3 regions of the Kitasatospora sp. NPDC048662 genome follow, and region 2 is predicted to be linked to each of the others. Evidence: riboswitches for the same ligand, from Rfam matches in the RefSeq annotation. Region 2 holds a riboswitch; each other region holds the start of a gene.
What was found. Region 2 has a riboswitch for cyclic di-AMP ahead of ACZ6R9_RS05860 (M23 family metallopeptidase). Riboswitches for the same ligand answer to the same signal wherever they lie in the genome.

Region 1 (4,857 bases), on a different contig from region 2:
GGACCACCGCACCGCCCGGCACCACCAGCCGGAAGCTGAACGCGGACGCGGTGCCGACGATCCGCTCGCCCTCGCAGACCGCCAGCGAGCGCTCCACCTCCGTCAACTCGTGCCACAGCGCCCGCTCCTCGGGTGCCTCGCCGGCCCCGCCGAAGGCCACGTCCAGCACGTCGTACCAGGTGTCCCACTCCTCGGCGCGCAGCGGCCGTACGGACAGATCGGGGTGTCGAATCGTCATGAGGCCCTGCCTACCACCCGATCCGGAACCGCGCGACCGATTTGTCGCGCCCATGCCGTCACCCGATATCCGGCGCACGGCCGAAACCCGCCGGAGCGTGCCACCCCCGTTGCACTCGGTGCCACCGGGCCGTCGACGCGCGCACCGGCGGTGGATAAGGTCGGTCCCCATGGCCGGCAGTGCGCGCCCCAGAGCGACGGGCCGGGACGGCGGACCGTCCCGCGAGCCCGTGACGGCCCGGCTGCGCGCTGCGCTGTACCGGGCCCGACGCAGGCTGCGCCGCACCGGCGTCGACTACTTCCGCGGCGACGGCGCCGACTGGTGGGCGTTCGCCGCCCTCGCCCTCGCCGTGCCCGTCCTGGTGCTCCTGAACATCCTGCTCCCCGACTGGGCCCCGCCCACCGCCCTGGTGCTGCCCGTGCTGGCCGGCGCGCTGCTGCTGCGCCCCGGCACCCTGGTGCTGCTGTACGCCGTCGCCGCCGCCGGACTGATCACCGAATCCCTGGTGCACACCGGCGAACGCGTCGCCAGCGCGCGGCCCGAGGCCTACACCCACGGCGTCACCCCCGGCTCCGCGTTGGTGGTCGGCGCGGTCGGCGTCGCCGGACTGCTGGTCGCCCAGTTCCGCCGCCGGATCGGCGTGCCCTGGCGCGGCGGCTCCACCATGCTGTTCGACCTGCGTGAACGGATCCGGATCCAGGGCCGCTTCCCGCACCTGCCCGACGGCTGGCACACCGACACCGCGCTGCGCCCGGCCGGCGGCCAGTCCTTCTCCGGCGACTTCATGGTCGCCGCCCGCACCGGCCCCGGCGGGCGGATGCTCGAAGCCGTCCTCGCCGACGTCTCCGGCAAGGGCATGGACGCCGGCAGCCGCGCCCTGCTGCTGTCCGGCGCCTTCGGCGGCCTGCTCGGTTCGCTGCCCGCCCACGACTTCCTGCCCGCCGCCAACGGCTACCTGCTGCGCCAGGACTGGGCGGAGGGCTTCGCCACCGCCGTCCACCTGGTGGTCGACCTGGACACCGGCGAGTACGAACTGCTCTCCGCCGGCCACCTGCCCGGCATGCACCGCCTCGCCGGGGCCGGGTACTGGGAGGTCAAGGAGGCCGAGGGCCCGCTGCTCGGCATCTACGACGAGGCCAAGTTCGAAGGGGTGCGCGGCACCCTCGGCCCCGGCGACCTCCTGATGCTGTGCACCGACGGCATGGTGGAGATCCCCGGCCGCGACCTCACCGAGGGCATGGACCGGCTGATGGGCGAGGCCGACCGGCTGGTCGCCACCGCCCCCGGGGCGGTCCGGTCCGGCGCCGCGGTCCGGCTGATCGACACCGTCGCCAAGCACGTCAACGACGACCGCGCGGTGCTGCTGATCTGGCGCCGCTGAACTCCCGTCAGGTGCAGACTCGGTGAGCGCGGAGTGTCCACGGAGTGTCAAACCCGGGCGATGATCTTCGGCCAATTCCGGTACGCCGCCCGGGCCGGGCGCCGATGCCGGATCTGCCTGCCGGTTTGCCGCGCCGGCCAGCACCGACCGCCGCCCGCCGACGGGTTGTCAGAACCAGTCCGCTATCGTCGCGGTCGGCGAAAATCAGTCCTGCCAGGCGGGTTCGGGCACCGAGCGACCGGGCAAGTCCTTTACGCACTCAGCACGAGAGACCACACTGAGTCCGGATGGAGTGGTGGGGACACGGGGGGCAGGGGCCGGTTTCCGCCTGGGAGCCAACGCCGGCTTCCACCGAACCCCCGCCATGAATCGAGGAAGTGAGTCCCGGTGGCCTTCTCCGTCTCCGCGCTTGTCCTGTTCGGCATCATCGTCGCGATCTTCATTCGCAACAAGCAGCTGAAGACCGGGCACGCCATCGTCGCCGCCCTGTTCGGCTTCATGCTCAGCCAGTCGACCATGGCCGGCCCGATCCAGCAGTTCCTCACCTCGGTCTCCAAGGCCATCGCGTCGATCGCGGGCTGACGGCCTGTCGGCTCCCCGGCGGCACGCCACGACGGGCGGGATGCACCCCCGCGCCGTCCATTCGGCCTGCCCGCGGGTGACCAGGCTCACCCGCGACGTCACGCCAGGTCCGCGCCCGAACGCGCACGGTGGCCGAAGTCGCCCACCGTGCGGGGTTCGTACGCGCACCGTCATGATCCCGTACGCGCACCGCAGTGGCGGTGTCGGCACAGCGTGACCTGGTGGATCGTCAGCCCCTTCCCGATCCCGGGAGCGGGGCCGATCGGCGTTTGCCAGCCTCACGGGCCGTGGGATTTGCTTCCTCCGCAGCCCGGCCAGTGACCGGGCGGGCCACCGGACGGAACGCCTAGTCCTGCCGTCGTCCGGTGCCGACCAGATACCACGCCACGGCAGGAGCGGGGGAACCACAGGTAAGTCGCCGGGCCCGGGAACAACCGGGAACGGCTCGGGGTGAAGCCGCAGTTCCGCGGCCGGGCAACTCTCGCCCGAACCCGACAGCTCACCTCGCAGGCGTCGGAGAGGAACGCCTTCATGTCCGCTCAGGGCAAGCACCGCAAGCCGCGCCTGGCCACCATCGCCCGGATCGCCATCGCCACCGGTGTGGCCGGCGCCGCGATCGGCCTCCCGGTCACCGCCGCCTCCGCGCACACCTCCACCGACCAGGCCGGCAGCCGCCCGGCCACGGTCACGGCGGAGGCCACCCCCGTCGCCGACGCCGCCGCCCCGCACAGCTACCGGGTCGCCTCCGGCGACACCCTGTCCAAGATCGCTGCCGCGCAGCACGTCGACGGCGGCTGGGAGAAGCTGTACCAGGACAACCGTTCCGTGGTCGGCGGCAACCCCGACCTGATCTTCCCCGGCCAGAAGCTGGCGATCAACGGTCAGGCCGCCGCCCCCGCGAAGGCCCCGGCCGCCAAGTCCACCTCCACGGACACCGCCGCCGCGCCGAAGGCCGCCGTCAAGCCGGCCGACACCACCAAGCCGGCCGCCACCGGCACCGTCAAGTCGGCCACCACCGGCACCGTCAAGGCCCAGCCCGTGCCCCCGGCCCCGGCCGCCACCGCGGTCACCGCCGTCCCGGCCGCCGCGAGCACCAGCGCGTCCGCCACCTACGTCGCCCCCGCGCCGGGCAAGGTCACCACCGGTTACAAGGTCGCCGGCTCCAACTGGGCCTCCGGCTACCACACCGGCATCGACTTCCCGGTCGCCACCGGCACCAGCCTCAAGGCCGTCGCCGCGGGCACCGTGGTCTCCGCAGGCAACGGCGGCGCCTACGGCAACCAGGTCATCATCAAGCTGGCCGACGGCAAGTACGCCCAGTACGCCCACCTGTCCTCGATCTCCGTCTCGGCCGGCCAGGCCGTGACGGCGGGTCAGCAGATCGGTCTCTCCGGCGCCACCGGCAACGTGACCGGCCCGCACCTGCACTTCGAGATCCGCACCACCCCGAACTACGGCTCCGACATCGACCCCGTCGCCTACCTGGCGGCCCACGGCGTCAACGTCTGATCCCCGCCTCACCCCCCGAAGGCCCCGCGCAGCCACCCAGGCTGCCCGGGGCCTTCGGGCTGTCCAGGAAGCGGCGGCCGCGCCGTGGAACGGCAACGGCCCCGACTGCGTTGGCAGTCGGGGCCGTTGGCCGCGTGGAGCGGGTGACGAGAATCGAACTCGCGTGACCAGTTTGGAAGACTGGGGCTCTACCATTGAGCTACACCCGCAAAGGCGTACCCGCACCGCGTCGTGGTGGCGAGGACTGGATCAGGGTACCTGGTCGAGCCGGTGGATTGCACACTCCTTCCGCGTTGTCGGCTCGCGAATATCGCCCCGGCCGGAGGCGGCCCGACGTGTACTCTTCTGCTCGGCACCACGGGGTGTGGCGCAGGTTGGTAGCGCGTCCGCTTTGGGAGCGGAAGGCCGTCGGTTCGAATCCGGTCACCCCGACCGTGCGGCAGGGTCTCGTCCGTGGGCGGGGCCCTGTTGTCGTTGTGGGGCGCGGGCCCGGTGGGCCTGCTCCGGCGTGCACCCGGTGCCGGGCACAGTCGCTTTCGTGGTACCGGTAGGATGGACCGCTGGCGGTAGTACGGACAGCATTGCAGCCCCAACCGCCTATCGCCCTGACCGCAAGCCCCCTAGGAGACCTAACCGTGAAGAGCGCCGTCGAGACTCTGAACCCGACCCGGGTTCGACTCACCGTCGAGGTGCCCTTCGAGGAGCTCAAGCCCAGCCTCGACGCGGCGTACAAGAAGATCAACCAGCAGGTCACCGTCCCGGGCTTCCGCAAGGGCAAGATCCCGAACCGGGTCATCGACCAGCGCTTCGGCCGTGGCGCGGTGCTGGAGGAGGCCGTCAACGACGCGCTTCCGCGCTTCTACACGCAGGCCGTCGACGAGGGCCAGATCGACGTGCTGGGCCAGCCGGACATCACCGACATCGCCGGTGTCGAGAACCTGGTCGACGGCGGTGACCTGAAGTTCACCGCCGAGGTCGACGTCCGTCCCGAGGTCACCCTGCCGGACTTCGCCGAGATCGCCGTCGTGGTGGACCCGGTCGAGGTCACCGACGAGGACATCGAGAAGTCGCTGCAGCAGCTGCGCGAGCGCTTCAGCTCCGTGAAGGATGTCGAGCGCGCCGCCGCCGAGGGCGACGTCGTGGTCAT
Region 2 (4,857 bases):
GCCAGCCGGTCGCGGGTGGCGGCGAGTTCGTCCTCGGTGGCGGCCAGCCGGCCGCGCAGGGTTCGGGTGACGGCGCGGGACCGGGCGGAGGCCGCGAGAGCGAGAAGAGCGAGCAATGCGGCTGCTGCCAAGCACCATTGAGTGGTCGTCACGCGCCGAATTCTAGGGCTGACTTCCTACTGGCGTATGAACTGATCGAAGCATTGCTGTTCAGAGCGCGTCAATATCGGACAGAACCGGCAGGGCCGGGGGTCCGCCGGGCGGCGGGTCGATGGATCGGTGGCAACGCCCGTCCGCCCGGCCGGAATTCACGCTCCGTCACATTTGGCGGGCCGGCGTCACTGGCCGTCGACCTCGCCGTACGGCTGCGGCTCCTTCGCCGCCACCGGCCGCAGCGAGCGTATCGACCGGACCACCGCGAAGCCGCGCGCGAACGCCGCCCGCCGGCGCTCCGGCTGCGGTGCGCCGGGCCGGGCGTCGGCCGCCGCGCCGTCGGGGCTGGTGCGCGGGGCGGGGATCAGCCCCGTGCCGGGCTCGATGTGCTGAGTCGCCTGCGGCATTGCGCTGTCCTCCGTGCTTGGCGGTCACCCGTGGAAGGTCTTCACGCGGTATGACTTCCCGACCGAAGCACAGCGTTACGCACCGTTGGTGTCGGATCCGTGGAGAACCGGTTGCGAAACAGTGCGGAGAGGCGCGTGCGGGGGCGTTCGCGCAGGTGGGAGGTGCCGTCAGGCCGGCGAGCCGTCCTCCTGGACCTCCTCGGCGAGCGGCCGGTCCGGGGCGGAGAGGGTGTCGGTGTGCGGGGTGCTGCCACCCGCGTGCTCGGATCCGGCGTGCGCGCTGGGCGCGGTGAGCGAGGCGACCACGCCGACGGCGAGCGAGGCAAAGGCGAGCAGGCTGCGCTTCTTCATACCGGGTAGAACGCGTCAGGCCCCCGTCAGGTCACGCGCCGCTTCCGCCGGGCCAGTTGCCGAGGCCGTCGATCAGCACGCCGGTCAGCCGTTCCAGCGTCACGTCCGGCCCCTCGGCGAGCTGGAACGCCCCCGCCGTGGTCAACGAGGCGTACCCGTGGGCCACGGCGCGCAGGGTGCGTGCGGCGTGCACCGCCTCGGACCCCTCCAGGCCGTACCCGCGCAGGACGGCGAACAGCACGTTCACCAGCCGCTCGCCGGCCGCCATGAGCTCCGGGTCGGCCACGGGCGCCTGCGGCAGCGCGGCGTAGCGCCGGGGGAAGCGGGTGGCGAACCCGGCGTACGCGGCGAGCAGGGCGGCGACCGCCTCGTCGCGGGAGTGGCCGAGGACGGCGGCGGCCAGGTGGTCGGTCAGGTCGTCGAGGATGCGGACGGCGACCAGGCGGCGCAGCTCGGCCAGGCCTCCGGGGACGTGCTTGTACAGCGAGGGGGTGGCGACCTTGGCGCTGGCGGCGACGGCGGCCAGGGTGAGCGCCTCGGCGCCCCGGGCGTCGATCAGGTCGAGGGCGTGGTCCACCACCGCGGTGGTGGAGAGTCCGGCGCGGGCCATCAGCGGGCGACCTCGTTCAGGAAGGGGAGCAGGGCGTCGGCGACCGCCTGGGGGTAGCCCGCCATCGGGTAGTGACCGCCGTTCTGGATCATCACCTTACGGCCGCGCAGCGCGGCGGTCTGCCGGTCGGCGATCAGTTCGGGGTTCGGGAAGTCGGGGTCCTTGCTGCCCATCAGCACCAGCGCGGGGACGTCGACGGCCTCGCACCAGCCGACCGGCGCGGAGTCGCCCTTCAGGTAGCCGCGCAGCGCGGCCTTGCGGGCGGGCTGGCGCAGCATCTCGGCCAGGCCGGCCCGGTAGGCGTCGAAGTCGGCGGGCCGCGCGGTCGGGTAGTAGAACTTCTGCAGCGGGCTCCACAGGCCGGGGAACGCGGTGATCAGCGGGGTGGCCAGGCCGAACAGGGCCTTCTGGAAGGCGTTCAGCGGGAGGTTCTCGATGAAGGCGTCGATCAGCACCACCCCGGCGGTCCGCCCGGGGGCGAGCGCGGCCGCCCGGACCACGGTGGCGCCGGTGTAGGAACTGCCGGCCAGGACGGCGCCGCGCAGGTCGAGGTGGTCGAGCAGGGCGACCAGGTCGTCGGCGATCGCGGCGGGGGAGTAGTCGGTGAAGCCGGTGGAGGACTCGCCGAGGCCGCGCAGGTCCATGGTGATCACCCGGTGCCCGGCGGCGGTCAGCAGCGGCGCGAGGTGCCGGTAGGTGGTGCGCTTTTCGAGCATGCCGGGCAGCAGGACGACCGGGACGCCGGTGCCGGGGGTGTCGTCGTAGGCGATCCGGCCGCCGGGGACGTCGAGGTACCGGGTGGTGCCGAGGGTGCTGTTCATCGCGGGCCTCCTGGGCGGGCGTTGCGGCGCGCCGGGCGCTGGAGGCCCGGCCGACTGCCGATAGCCACAAAGCTAAGGCTAATAGCCTTAGCCGTCAAGGCCGGGCGGCCGAACCGGTCAGATGCCCTCCACCTTGAACGGGTCGTGCTCGGCGAGCAGCTTGTCCAGCCGGGCCTTGTCCACCCGGCTGGTGATCGCGCCCTCCTCCTGGCGGTCCCGGATCACCTTGGCCAGCGTGAACGCGGAGGTGATCTCGTACAGCAGCCCGACGGCGAGGAAGGCGCGCATCCAGGCGCTCACCGGCAGGTAGGCGATCCCGAGAGCGAGTGCGGCGGTGGCCAGCCCGAAGGAGAGGGCGGCCTGGGCGAAGTAGGCGGCGGTGGTCCGGTGCGGCACGGTTGCGGTCATGGCACCAGGGTCGCGTCGGCCCGGGAGCGCGGCGTGAGTACGGATACTCAACCACTCGGTCACAATCCGTCAGCTTGGCCCTGGTGAACCGTCATAAATCACCCATAGGGCGTCAGGAAATCTTCGCCGTCTCGTGGTAGCGGCTTGGAATCATGGGGTCCATAGGATTAACGTTTGATAACGCAGCGCGGTCGGCAACGCCGTAACCATGCGGCACCGTGCGCCACGCCTAATCCACTTGGGCACACCCCTCGGGGCGTCCCAGGAGCCGGGGAACCACGTTCCACCGGGGTGAATCGGGACGGCCCTGGGCCCGACCGTAGGAGACCTTCCACCTCCGAACCCGTCAGCTAACCCGGTCGGCGGCAGGGAAGGAAGGAGCACGCCCCCGTGGCGTCGACCTACAGCGAGAGCACCGGCACCCAGCTGCTCGACCACCCGGTCGAGCCGGAAGCCGCCCGGCACCGGCTGCCCCGGCAGTCCCGCACCGGCGCGCCCCTGCTGGGCGTCACCGCGATGACCGCCGCGCTCGGCGCCACCGCACTCGCCGCCACCCCCGCGCAGGCCGCCGCCCCGGTGCCCGTCACCGCCGCCGACGAAGCCTCCGACGGGCTGCTCGCCGGCGACCCCGGGCTCGCTCTCGCCGCCCGCATCCAGCAGCAGGCCGACGGCCAGCGCACCGCCGCCGACGAATCCGCCCGGCTGGCCGCCGCGCAGGAGGCCGAGGCCAAGCGCGCCGCCCAGCAGGCCGAGGCCGAACAGGCCGCGCACACCCTGCCGGTGGCCGGCTACCAGCTGAGCGCGCAGTTCGCCCAGTCCGGCGCGCACTGGGCGCACCTGCACACCGGCCTGGACTTCGCCGCCCGCACCGGCACTCCCGTCGCCGCCGTCGCCGGAGGCACCGTCACCTCGGCGGGCTGGTCCGGCCCCTACGGCTACCGGGTCATCCAGACCCTGCCCGACGGCACCGAACTCTGGTACTGCCACCTCTCCCGGATCGCCACCGCCTCCGGCCCGGTCACCTCCGGCACGGTGCTCGGCGCGGTCGGCGCCACCGGCAACGTCACCGGCCCGCACCTGCACCTGGAGGTCCGCCCCGGTGGCGGCGCCCCGGTCGACCCGCTGCCCTGGCTCCAGCAGCGCGGCCTGCAGCCGTAGGGCCGGTCCGCGCTCACCGACGGCCGCCGCCTCCTTCGAGGATCCGGCGGCCGAACACCGCGCAGCCGAACAGCACCCCACCGGCCAGGAAGAACGGCTCGTACAGCACCGTCGCGAAGCGGGCCATCGCGTCCAGCTCCGCCACCGAGCGGTGACCCGCCGCCAGCGCCAGCCAGTCCGGTACGGACGGTGCGGCGTGCACGATCAGCAGCACCGCCGTGCCCCGGGCCGCCCACAGCAGCCGGCGGGCCGGCAGCCGCCCGCCCCACGGCCGCACCAGCGCCAGGGCCAGCGCCGCCGCCACCGCGCACAGCGGTATCGCGAGGATGTCGATCACCAGCAGCGGCGTGTTGTCCAGCACCGAGAGGCCGTCGGGCAGGCCGGCCCGGCCGCCCAGCAGCCAGTACAGGTGCACCAGGGCGAAGACGGCAGACCAGAGCGCGGCGGCATGGGCGGCGGCCCGGCGCAGCGAGGGGCGCGGACCGGCCGCGGCGGTGGCGGCGGGAGTCACGATGTCCATGGCTCCACCCTGGCCCGGCGGCCCGCCCCGCGGATCGTCCGGACGGCCAGGACTGATGGCCCGTCAGGGCGATCCCCGGGTCCTCCGAGCGGTGGACCCGGCGGGCCGCGAACCCTCAGTACACCTCGGGGGCCAGCTCCGGGAACTCCTCCAGCAGCAGCCGGGCCAGCCCCGGCACCGTCCACTCGCCGCACAGGTCGATCGCGGCCTGCGCCACTGCCTCCTCGAACTCCTCGAACGCCCCCGCGAGTTCGTCCGGCATCGGCAGGCCCCGGGCGTTCAGCTCGGCCAGGTTGCGGTAGCTGCGCCGCATCAGGCCGTGCTCCAGCAGCCGGCGCGCCCCGTCCGTGGACACCCCGACCAGCAGCGCCCGCTCCGGCCCCCAGCCGCCGTCCGGATCCACCCCGGGCACCCGCTCGTAGGCGGCGA
Region 3 (4,857 bases), on a different contig from region 2:
CGAGGGCAGCGGTGTCCGCGGTGCGGTCACCTCATGCGCGTGTGCGCGGTGTCAGGCGTTTCAGACCCGACCGGCGAAGTCCGGCGCCCAGTTGGCGATGGTCTCGGTCTTCACGCCGGACTTCGGGTTGGCGGCCTCGACGTACTTGCCGTCGCCGATGTAGATCGCCACGTGGTAGACGCCCGAGTTGGCGCCGTTGTTCGACCAGAACAGCAGGTCGCCCGGCTGCAGGCTGTTCAGCGAGACCCGGGTCGAGTAGTCGGCCTGGTCCGCGGCCACGCGCGGCAGGCTGATGCCGGCCTGGCGGAACGCGGCCTGGGTCAGGCCCGAGCAGTCCCAGCCGCCGTTGCCGGTGCCGCCGTAGATGTACGGCTGGCCGACCTTCGACAGCGCGAAGTCGACCGCCGCGGCCTTGGAGCCGGTCGCCTTGAGGGCGGTGGTGGCGGTCGTGGCGGTGGTGGCGGTCGTGGTGGTGGCGGGCTTGGCGGGGGTGCTCGGCTGCGCCGGGGCGGGGGTGCTCGGCGCCGGGGTCGAACCGGAGGACTTGCGGGCCGGGGCGGACTGCTTGGCCGGGGTCTCGGCGACCGAGACGTTGCCGAGCGCCAGCTTCTGACCCGGGTAGATCATGTCCGGGCCCTCGGTGAGGACGGAGCGGTTCAGCTCGTAGAGCTTCTCCCAGCCACCCTCGACGTTCTGGTGCTGGGCGATGGCGGACAGCCAGTCGCCCGCCACCACGGTGTAGCTGCCGGCGGCCTGGGCGCCCTGGTCGGCCTGCGGCTGGGCCGGGGCCTGCGGGCGGCTCTGGGCCTGGCCCTGACGCTGCTGCGGGGCCGCCTGCTGGGTCTGCTTCGGAGCCTGCGGCTGGGCGGCCGGCTTCGGGGCCTGGGTCTGGGCGGTGGTGGAGCCCGTGGAGGTGTTGACCTGCGGGGCGGCGCCGCCCTTGGTCAGACCGGCCTGGACGGAGCACACCGGCCAGGCGCCGGGGCCCTGGGAGGCGAGCACCTTCTCGGCGACGGCGATCTGCTGGTCCTTGGTGGCCAGGTCGGCGCGCGGGGCGTAGGCGGTACCGCCGAAGGCGGCCCAGGTGGAGGCGGTGAACTGCAGGCCGCCGTAGAAGCCGTTACCGGTGTTGATCGACCAGTTGCCGCTGGACTCGCACTGCGCGACCTTGTCCCAGGTGGCCACCGACGCGGCGGAGGCGGTACCCGCGGCCAGGCCGGGAACCGTGAGGCCGATGCCCACCACACCAGTGGTGGCGATCAGACGGCGGGCGCGCTTGGCGCTGATGGGCAGCATGAAGATGCGTTCCTCTCCCACGCCTGCGAGGTGAGCTGTCGGATTCGGGCTGGAGTTGCCCGGCCGCGCGCACCTCTCGGCGCGCCCGGCTTCACCCCAAGCCCCGGACCGGTCCGTCAGGACCGCCCCAGGGCGACTTACCTGGTTCCCCCGCCCCTGCCGCGGTGCGTTTCGCATGAGCCGGCCCACCCGGCGGCAGGATTCGGCGTTCCGGGCGAGCTGGGTCCGTGTGTCCACGAACGTGGGCAGGAGATTAAGCGGATTTAAGGATGATTCGCAAATTCCTGTGACGGCCGTCACCGGGCCCGGAAAATGCGATCAAGGAATTCCGGACGAACTCCGCTGTGCGTGGCCGGAACTGGGCTGCCGTCAGGAAGTTGTCGATCTTGTGCCCGTTTTGGGTGGTTATGGCACTTGTCGGACGAAAGTTCACCTCTGTGGTTGTTTGGGAGTCAGTCGATGGGTGATTTGTGAGCTTCTGTCCACTCTGCTCCGGCGTCCAGGGCCCATTGCTGACGGGTCATGGAATTGCCCCCGTCACCCATTTCTGCCGAACTGGTGGATGACGGTACGTCAGAATGCTTAGTCGCCTCGGAAGTCGCCGATTTCCACCGAACCCGCCACCTATGCTGCCCCCGACGATTCGGAGTCCCTGCGCGTTTCGGGAGGCGGCCATCGTGGAGCAGTGGGAGAACGGGCGGCACCGGCGGCCGTTGCTGGGCCGGCGGCGAATGCTGACCTGGCTGGCGGTCGGGACGGTGACGGCCGTCGGTGGGGGAGTGGTGCTGCGGCAGTCGCTGGCCGGGGCGGAGCCGGTGGCGGGGGCGGTGGACCAGGGCGGGCGCAGGTGGTCGGACGCCAAGGGGTGGGGCGGGAAGGTGCCCGGGGCGGGGAGTGCCGTGCGGATCACCGACAAGGTGGTGCTGGACGGGGACGCCAAGGTCGGCTCGCTGCTGATCGACACCGGCGGGTCGCTGGTGTTCGCCACCGACCGGTCGCTGACGCTGGAGAGTACCGGCAACGTCGAGGTCCGCGGCACGCTCGCGCTCGCGCCCGAGGCGGCGCACACCCATACGTTGCGCTTTCCCGACATCGACGAGCGCCGTTTCCAGGGCGGCGGCATGAGCGTCGTCGACACCGACACCGGCCTGTGGGTCACCGGCCGCGGCTACCTGCGGCTGGACGGCGCGCCCCGCACGGCGTGGGTACGGGCCGCCACCGAGCTGAAGGCAGGGGACGCCGTGCTGAAGCTGGCGGCCGCACCCGAGGGCTGGCAGGTGGGTGACGAACTCGCCGTCACGCCGACCACGCCGCCCGACGCCGAGGGCTTCTCCGATTCCTACGACCTGGTGACGGTCCAGCGGGTGGACGGCCCGAACGTCACCCTCACCGCCCCGCTCCAGCACGCCCACCCGCGGGTGAGCCTCGGCGGCGGGGCGGTGTTCGGCGCGGAGGTGCTCAACCTGACCCGCAACGTCCGGGTCGAGGGCACCGAGCAGGGGCGGGCGCACGTCCATCTGACGTCCAGCCGGCCGGCCGACGTCCGGCATGCGGAGCTGCGCCGGGTCGGGCCGCGGGCGGTGGGGAAGGAGAAGTGGAACGGGCAGCCCGTGAGCGAACCGGTGCTCGGACGGTACGGGCTGCACTTCCACATGCTGCTGGACACCTCGCGCGGCACGGTGGTCGAGGGCGTGGTGGTCCGCGATGCCGGCAGTCACGCGTTCGTGCCGCACAACAGTCACGGGATCACCTTCCGCGGCTGCATCTCCCACAACACCTTGGAGGACGCGTACTGGTGGGACGGCCCGATCGACACCCGCACCCCGCAGGGGCCGTCCGACGACATCGCCTACGTGGGGTGCGTCGCCTCCCGGACGGTGTTCGAGCCCAACCCGCGCGGCTACCGGCTGACCGGGTTCAGTCTCGGCGCGGGCACCGGCTCCTCGGCGAGGGACTGCGTGGCCGTCGGCGTGCAGGGCGCCACCGGTGCCTCCGGGTACGAGTGGCCGGAGACCAGCGAGGGAGTGTGGACGTTCGAGAACTGCCTGGCGCACAACAACCTGGAGAACGGCATCTTCGTCTGGCAGAACTCCGAACACCCGCACACCGTCACCCGGTTCGCCGCCTACCACAACGGCGGCTGGGGCATCGAGCACGGCGCCTACCTGAACGACTTCGCGTACACCGCGTCGGTGCTGTACGGCAACGCCGCCGGCGGGATCGCCGTCCATGCGCTCGGCCGCGACAAGGGCACCGTGTTCGACGGGCTGCTGATCGACGCCGCCGGGCAGTCCGACTACGCGGTGGCCACCCTCAAGCACCAACTCGACGGCGAACTGGTCACCTTGAGCCGCAGCCGGCTGACCGGCCACCGCAAGGCCGGGGTGGCGTTCCGGGCCACGGGGGACGGCAAGCCCGACGACATCGCGGTGCTGGACTGCGAGTTCGGCGACGGCCCCGAGCTGTGGCTCGACCCGGACGCGCCCGCGCCCAAGCAGATCCTGTTCCGCAGGGCCGGGCAGTCGGAGACCCTCGCGCTCGGCAAACCCCGCCCCGGCCTCGCCGCCGGACCGTGGAACGCCGCCACCAGCCCCGCGACCGCGCCCACACCGCCCCGTCAGGTGGAGCTGCCCACGCTGAAGTTCACCGACGGCGCGCCGCGCACCGGGCGCGTCACCGGCTGAGCGCCCGCACGCGTCACCGGCCGGGCGCGTTACCGTCCGGGCGCCCGCACGCGTCACCGGCTCGGCGCCCGCCCGGACGTGTCCAGAGCCTGGGCCGGAACGAAAGCACGACGGGCGGGAACGCGTCGATGCGCTGCTCCCGCCCGTCGCGGTCCTCGGGTGACGCGTCAGCGCGCCGCGTGCGCTCCCGGCGTGGTGCGCTGCTCGGCGGCGGCCTCGGCGGCCTCCAACTGCTCCTGGGTGGGCTCGGGGAGCGCCGCCAGGTAGCTGGAGGCGATCAGCTGAGCCACCGTCGGGTAGGCGCCGATCGGGGCGGCGCTCGGGCAGCCGGTCTCCTCGGCGGCCGCGGCCAGCAGCTCCGGGTCGGCCTCGGGGCCGATCACCAGCGGGGCCAGCGCGGGGCGCTCGCAGCCGGTCGACTTCAGGTGCGCGACGGCCGCGGCGACCGAGCCGGGCACGTCCAGCGCGGCGGGGACCACCGGCACGGCGAGCCGGGCGGCCAGCAGCACACCGGTGATGCCGGCCGCGGCCGCGGCCTCCTCACCACCGGTGGTGGTCAGCACCACGCCGTCGGCGGCGGTGGCGATCGCGAACAGGCGGGCGCGGTCGGCGCGGGCCAGGTCCGCCTCGGACAGGCGCACGTGCACCGCCTCGGCCAGCAGCGGGTGCGGGCCCAGCGGGTCCAGCACCTGGGCGCCGGTCTCGGCGGCCGACTTGTGCAGCTCCGGCAGGAACTCGTGCGGCCCCGGAACCAGCGGCAGCACCACCGGCGCGCTCCGGCCGGCCTCCGCGGCCGCGTTCAGCAGATCGGCCACCGTCGAGGCGTCCTCGCCGCCCAGGTAAGCGGCCGTCACCTCGATGCCCGGCTGGTCGCCGC

Region 1: it holds a riboswitch for cyclic di-AMP, as region 2 does, so the genes downstream of both, ACZ6R9_RS20485 (M23 family metallopeptidase) here and ACZ6R9_RS05860 (M23 family metallopeptidase) in region 2, are expected to answer to the same signal.
Region 3: it holds a riboswitch for cyclic di-AMP, as region 2 does, so the genes downstream of both, ACZ6R9_RS26680 (transglycosylase family protein) here and ACZ6R9_RS05860 (M23 family metallopeptidase) in region 2, are expected to answer to the same signal.

What each region holds. Positions count from the first base shown of each region.
Region 1 covers NZ_JBVJHA010000007.1:43,586-48,442, forward strand. The annotation lists gene ACZ6R9_RS20470 (GNAT family N-acetyltransferase) at 1-238, opposite strand, end outside; gene ACZ6R9_RS20475 (PP2C family protein-serine/threonine phosphatase) at 408-1,619, shown strand; gene ACZ6R9_RS20480 (hypothetical protein) at 2,007-2,201, shown strand; cyclic di-AMP (ydaO/yuaA leader) riboswitch at 2,574-2,727, shown strand; gene ACZ6R9_RS20485 (M23 family metallopeptidase) at 2,733-3,710, shown strand; tRNA gene ACZ6R9_RS20490 (tRNA-Gly) at 3,846-3,919, opposite strand; tRNA gene ACZ6R9_RS20495 (tRNA-Pro) at 4,069-4,142, shown strand; gene tig (trigger factor) at 4,346-4,857, shown strand, end outside.
Region 2 covers NZ_JBVJHA010000001.1:1,204,590-1,209,446, forward strand. The annotation lists gene ACZ6R9_RS05830 (sensor histidine kinase) at 1-152, opposite strand, end outside; gene ACZ6R9_RS05835 (hypothetical protein) at 339-560, opposite strand; gene ACZ6R9_RS05840 (hypothetical protein) at 729-911, opposite strand; gene ACZ6R9_RS05845 (TetR-like C-terminal domain-containing protein) at 943-1,521, opposite strand; gene ACZ6R9_RS05850 (alpha/beta fold hydrolase) at 1,521-2,342, opposite strand; gene ACZ6R9_RS05855 (YiaA/YiaB family inner membrane protein) at 2,460-2,750, opposite strand; cyclic di-AMP (ydaO/yuaA leader) riboswitch at 2,967-3,130, shown strand; gene ACZ6R9_RS05860 (M23 family metallopeptidase) at 3,141-3,908, shown strand; gene ACZ6R9_RS05865 (DUF3995 domain-containing protein) at 3,922-4,428, opposite strand; gene ACZ6R9_RS05870 (hypothetical protein) at 4,544-4,857, opposite strand, start outside.
Region 3 covers NZ_JBVJHA010000012.1:11,097-15,953, reverse strand. The annotation lists gene ACZ6R9_RS26680 (transglycosylase family protein) at 61-1,317, opposite strand; cyclic di-AMP (ydaO/yuaA leader) riboswitch at 1,302-1,475, opposite strand; gene ACZ6R9_RS26675 (hypothetical protein) at 1,974-3,980, shown strand; gene ACZ6R9_RS26670 (sirohydrochlorin chelatase) at 4,148-4,857, opposite strand, start outside.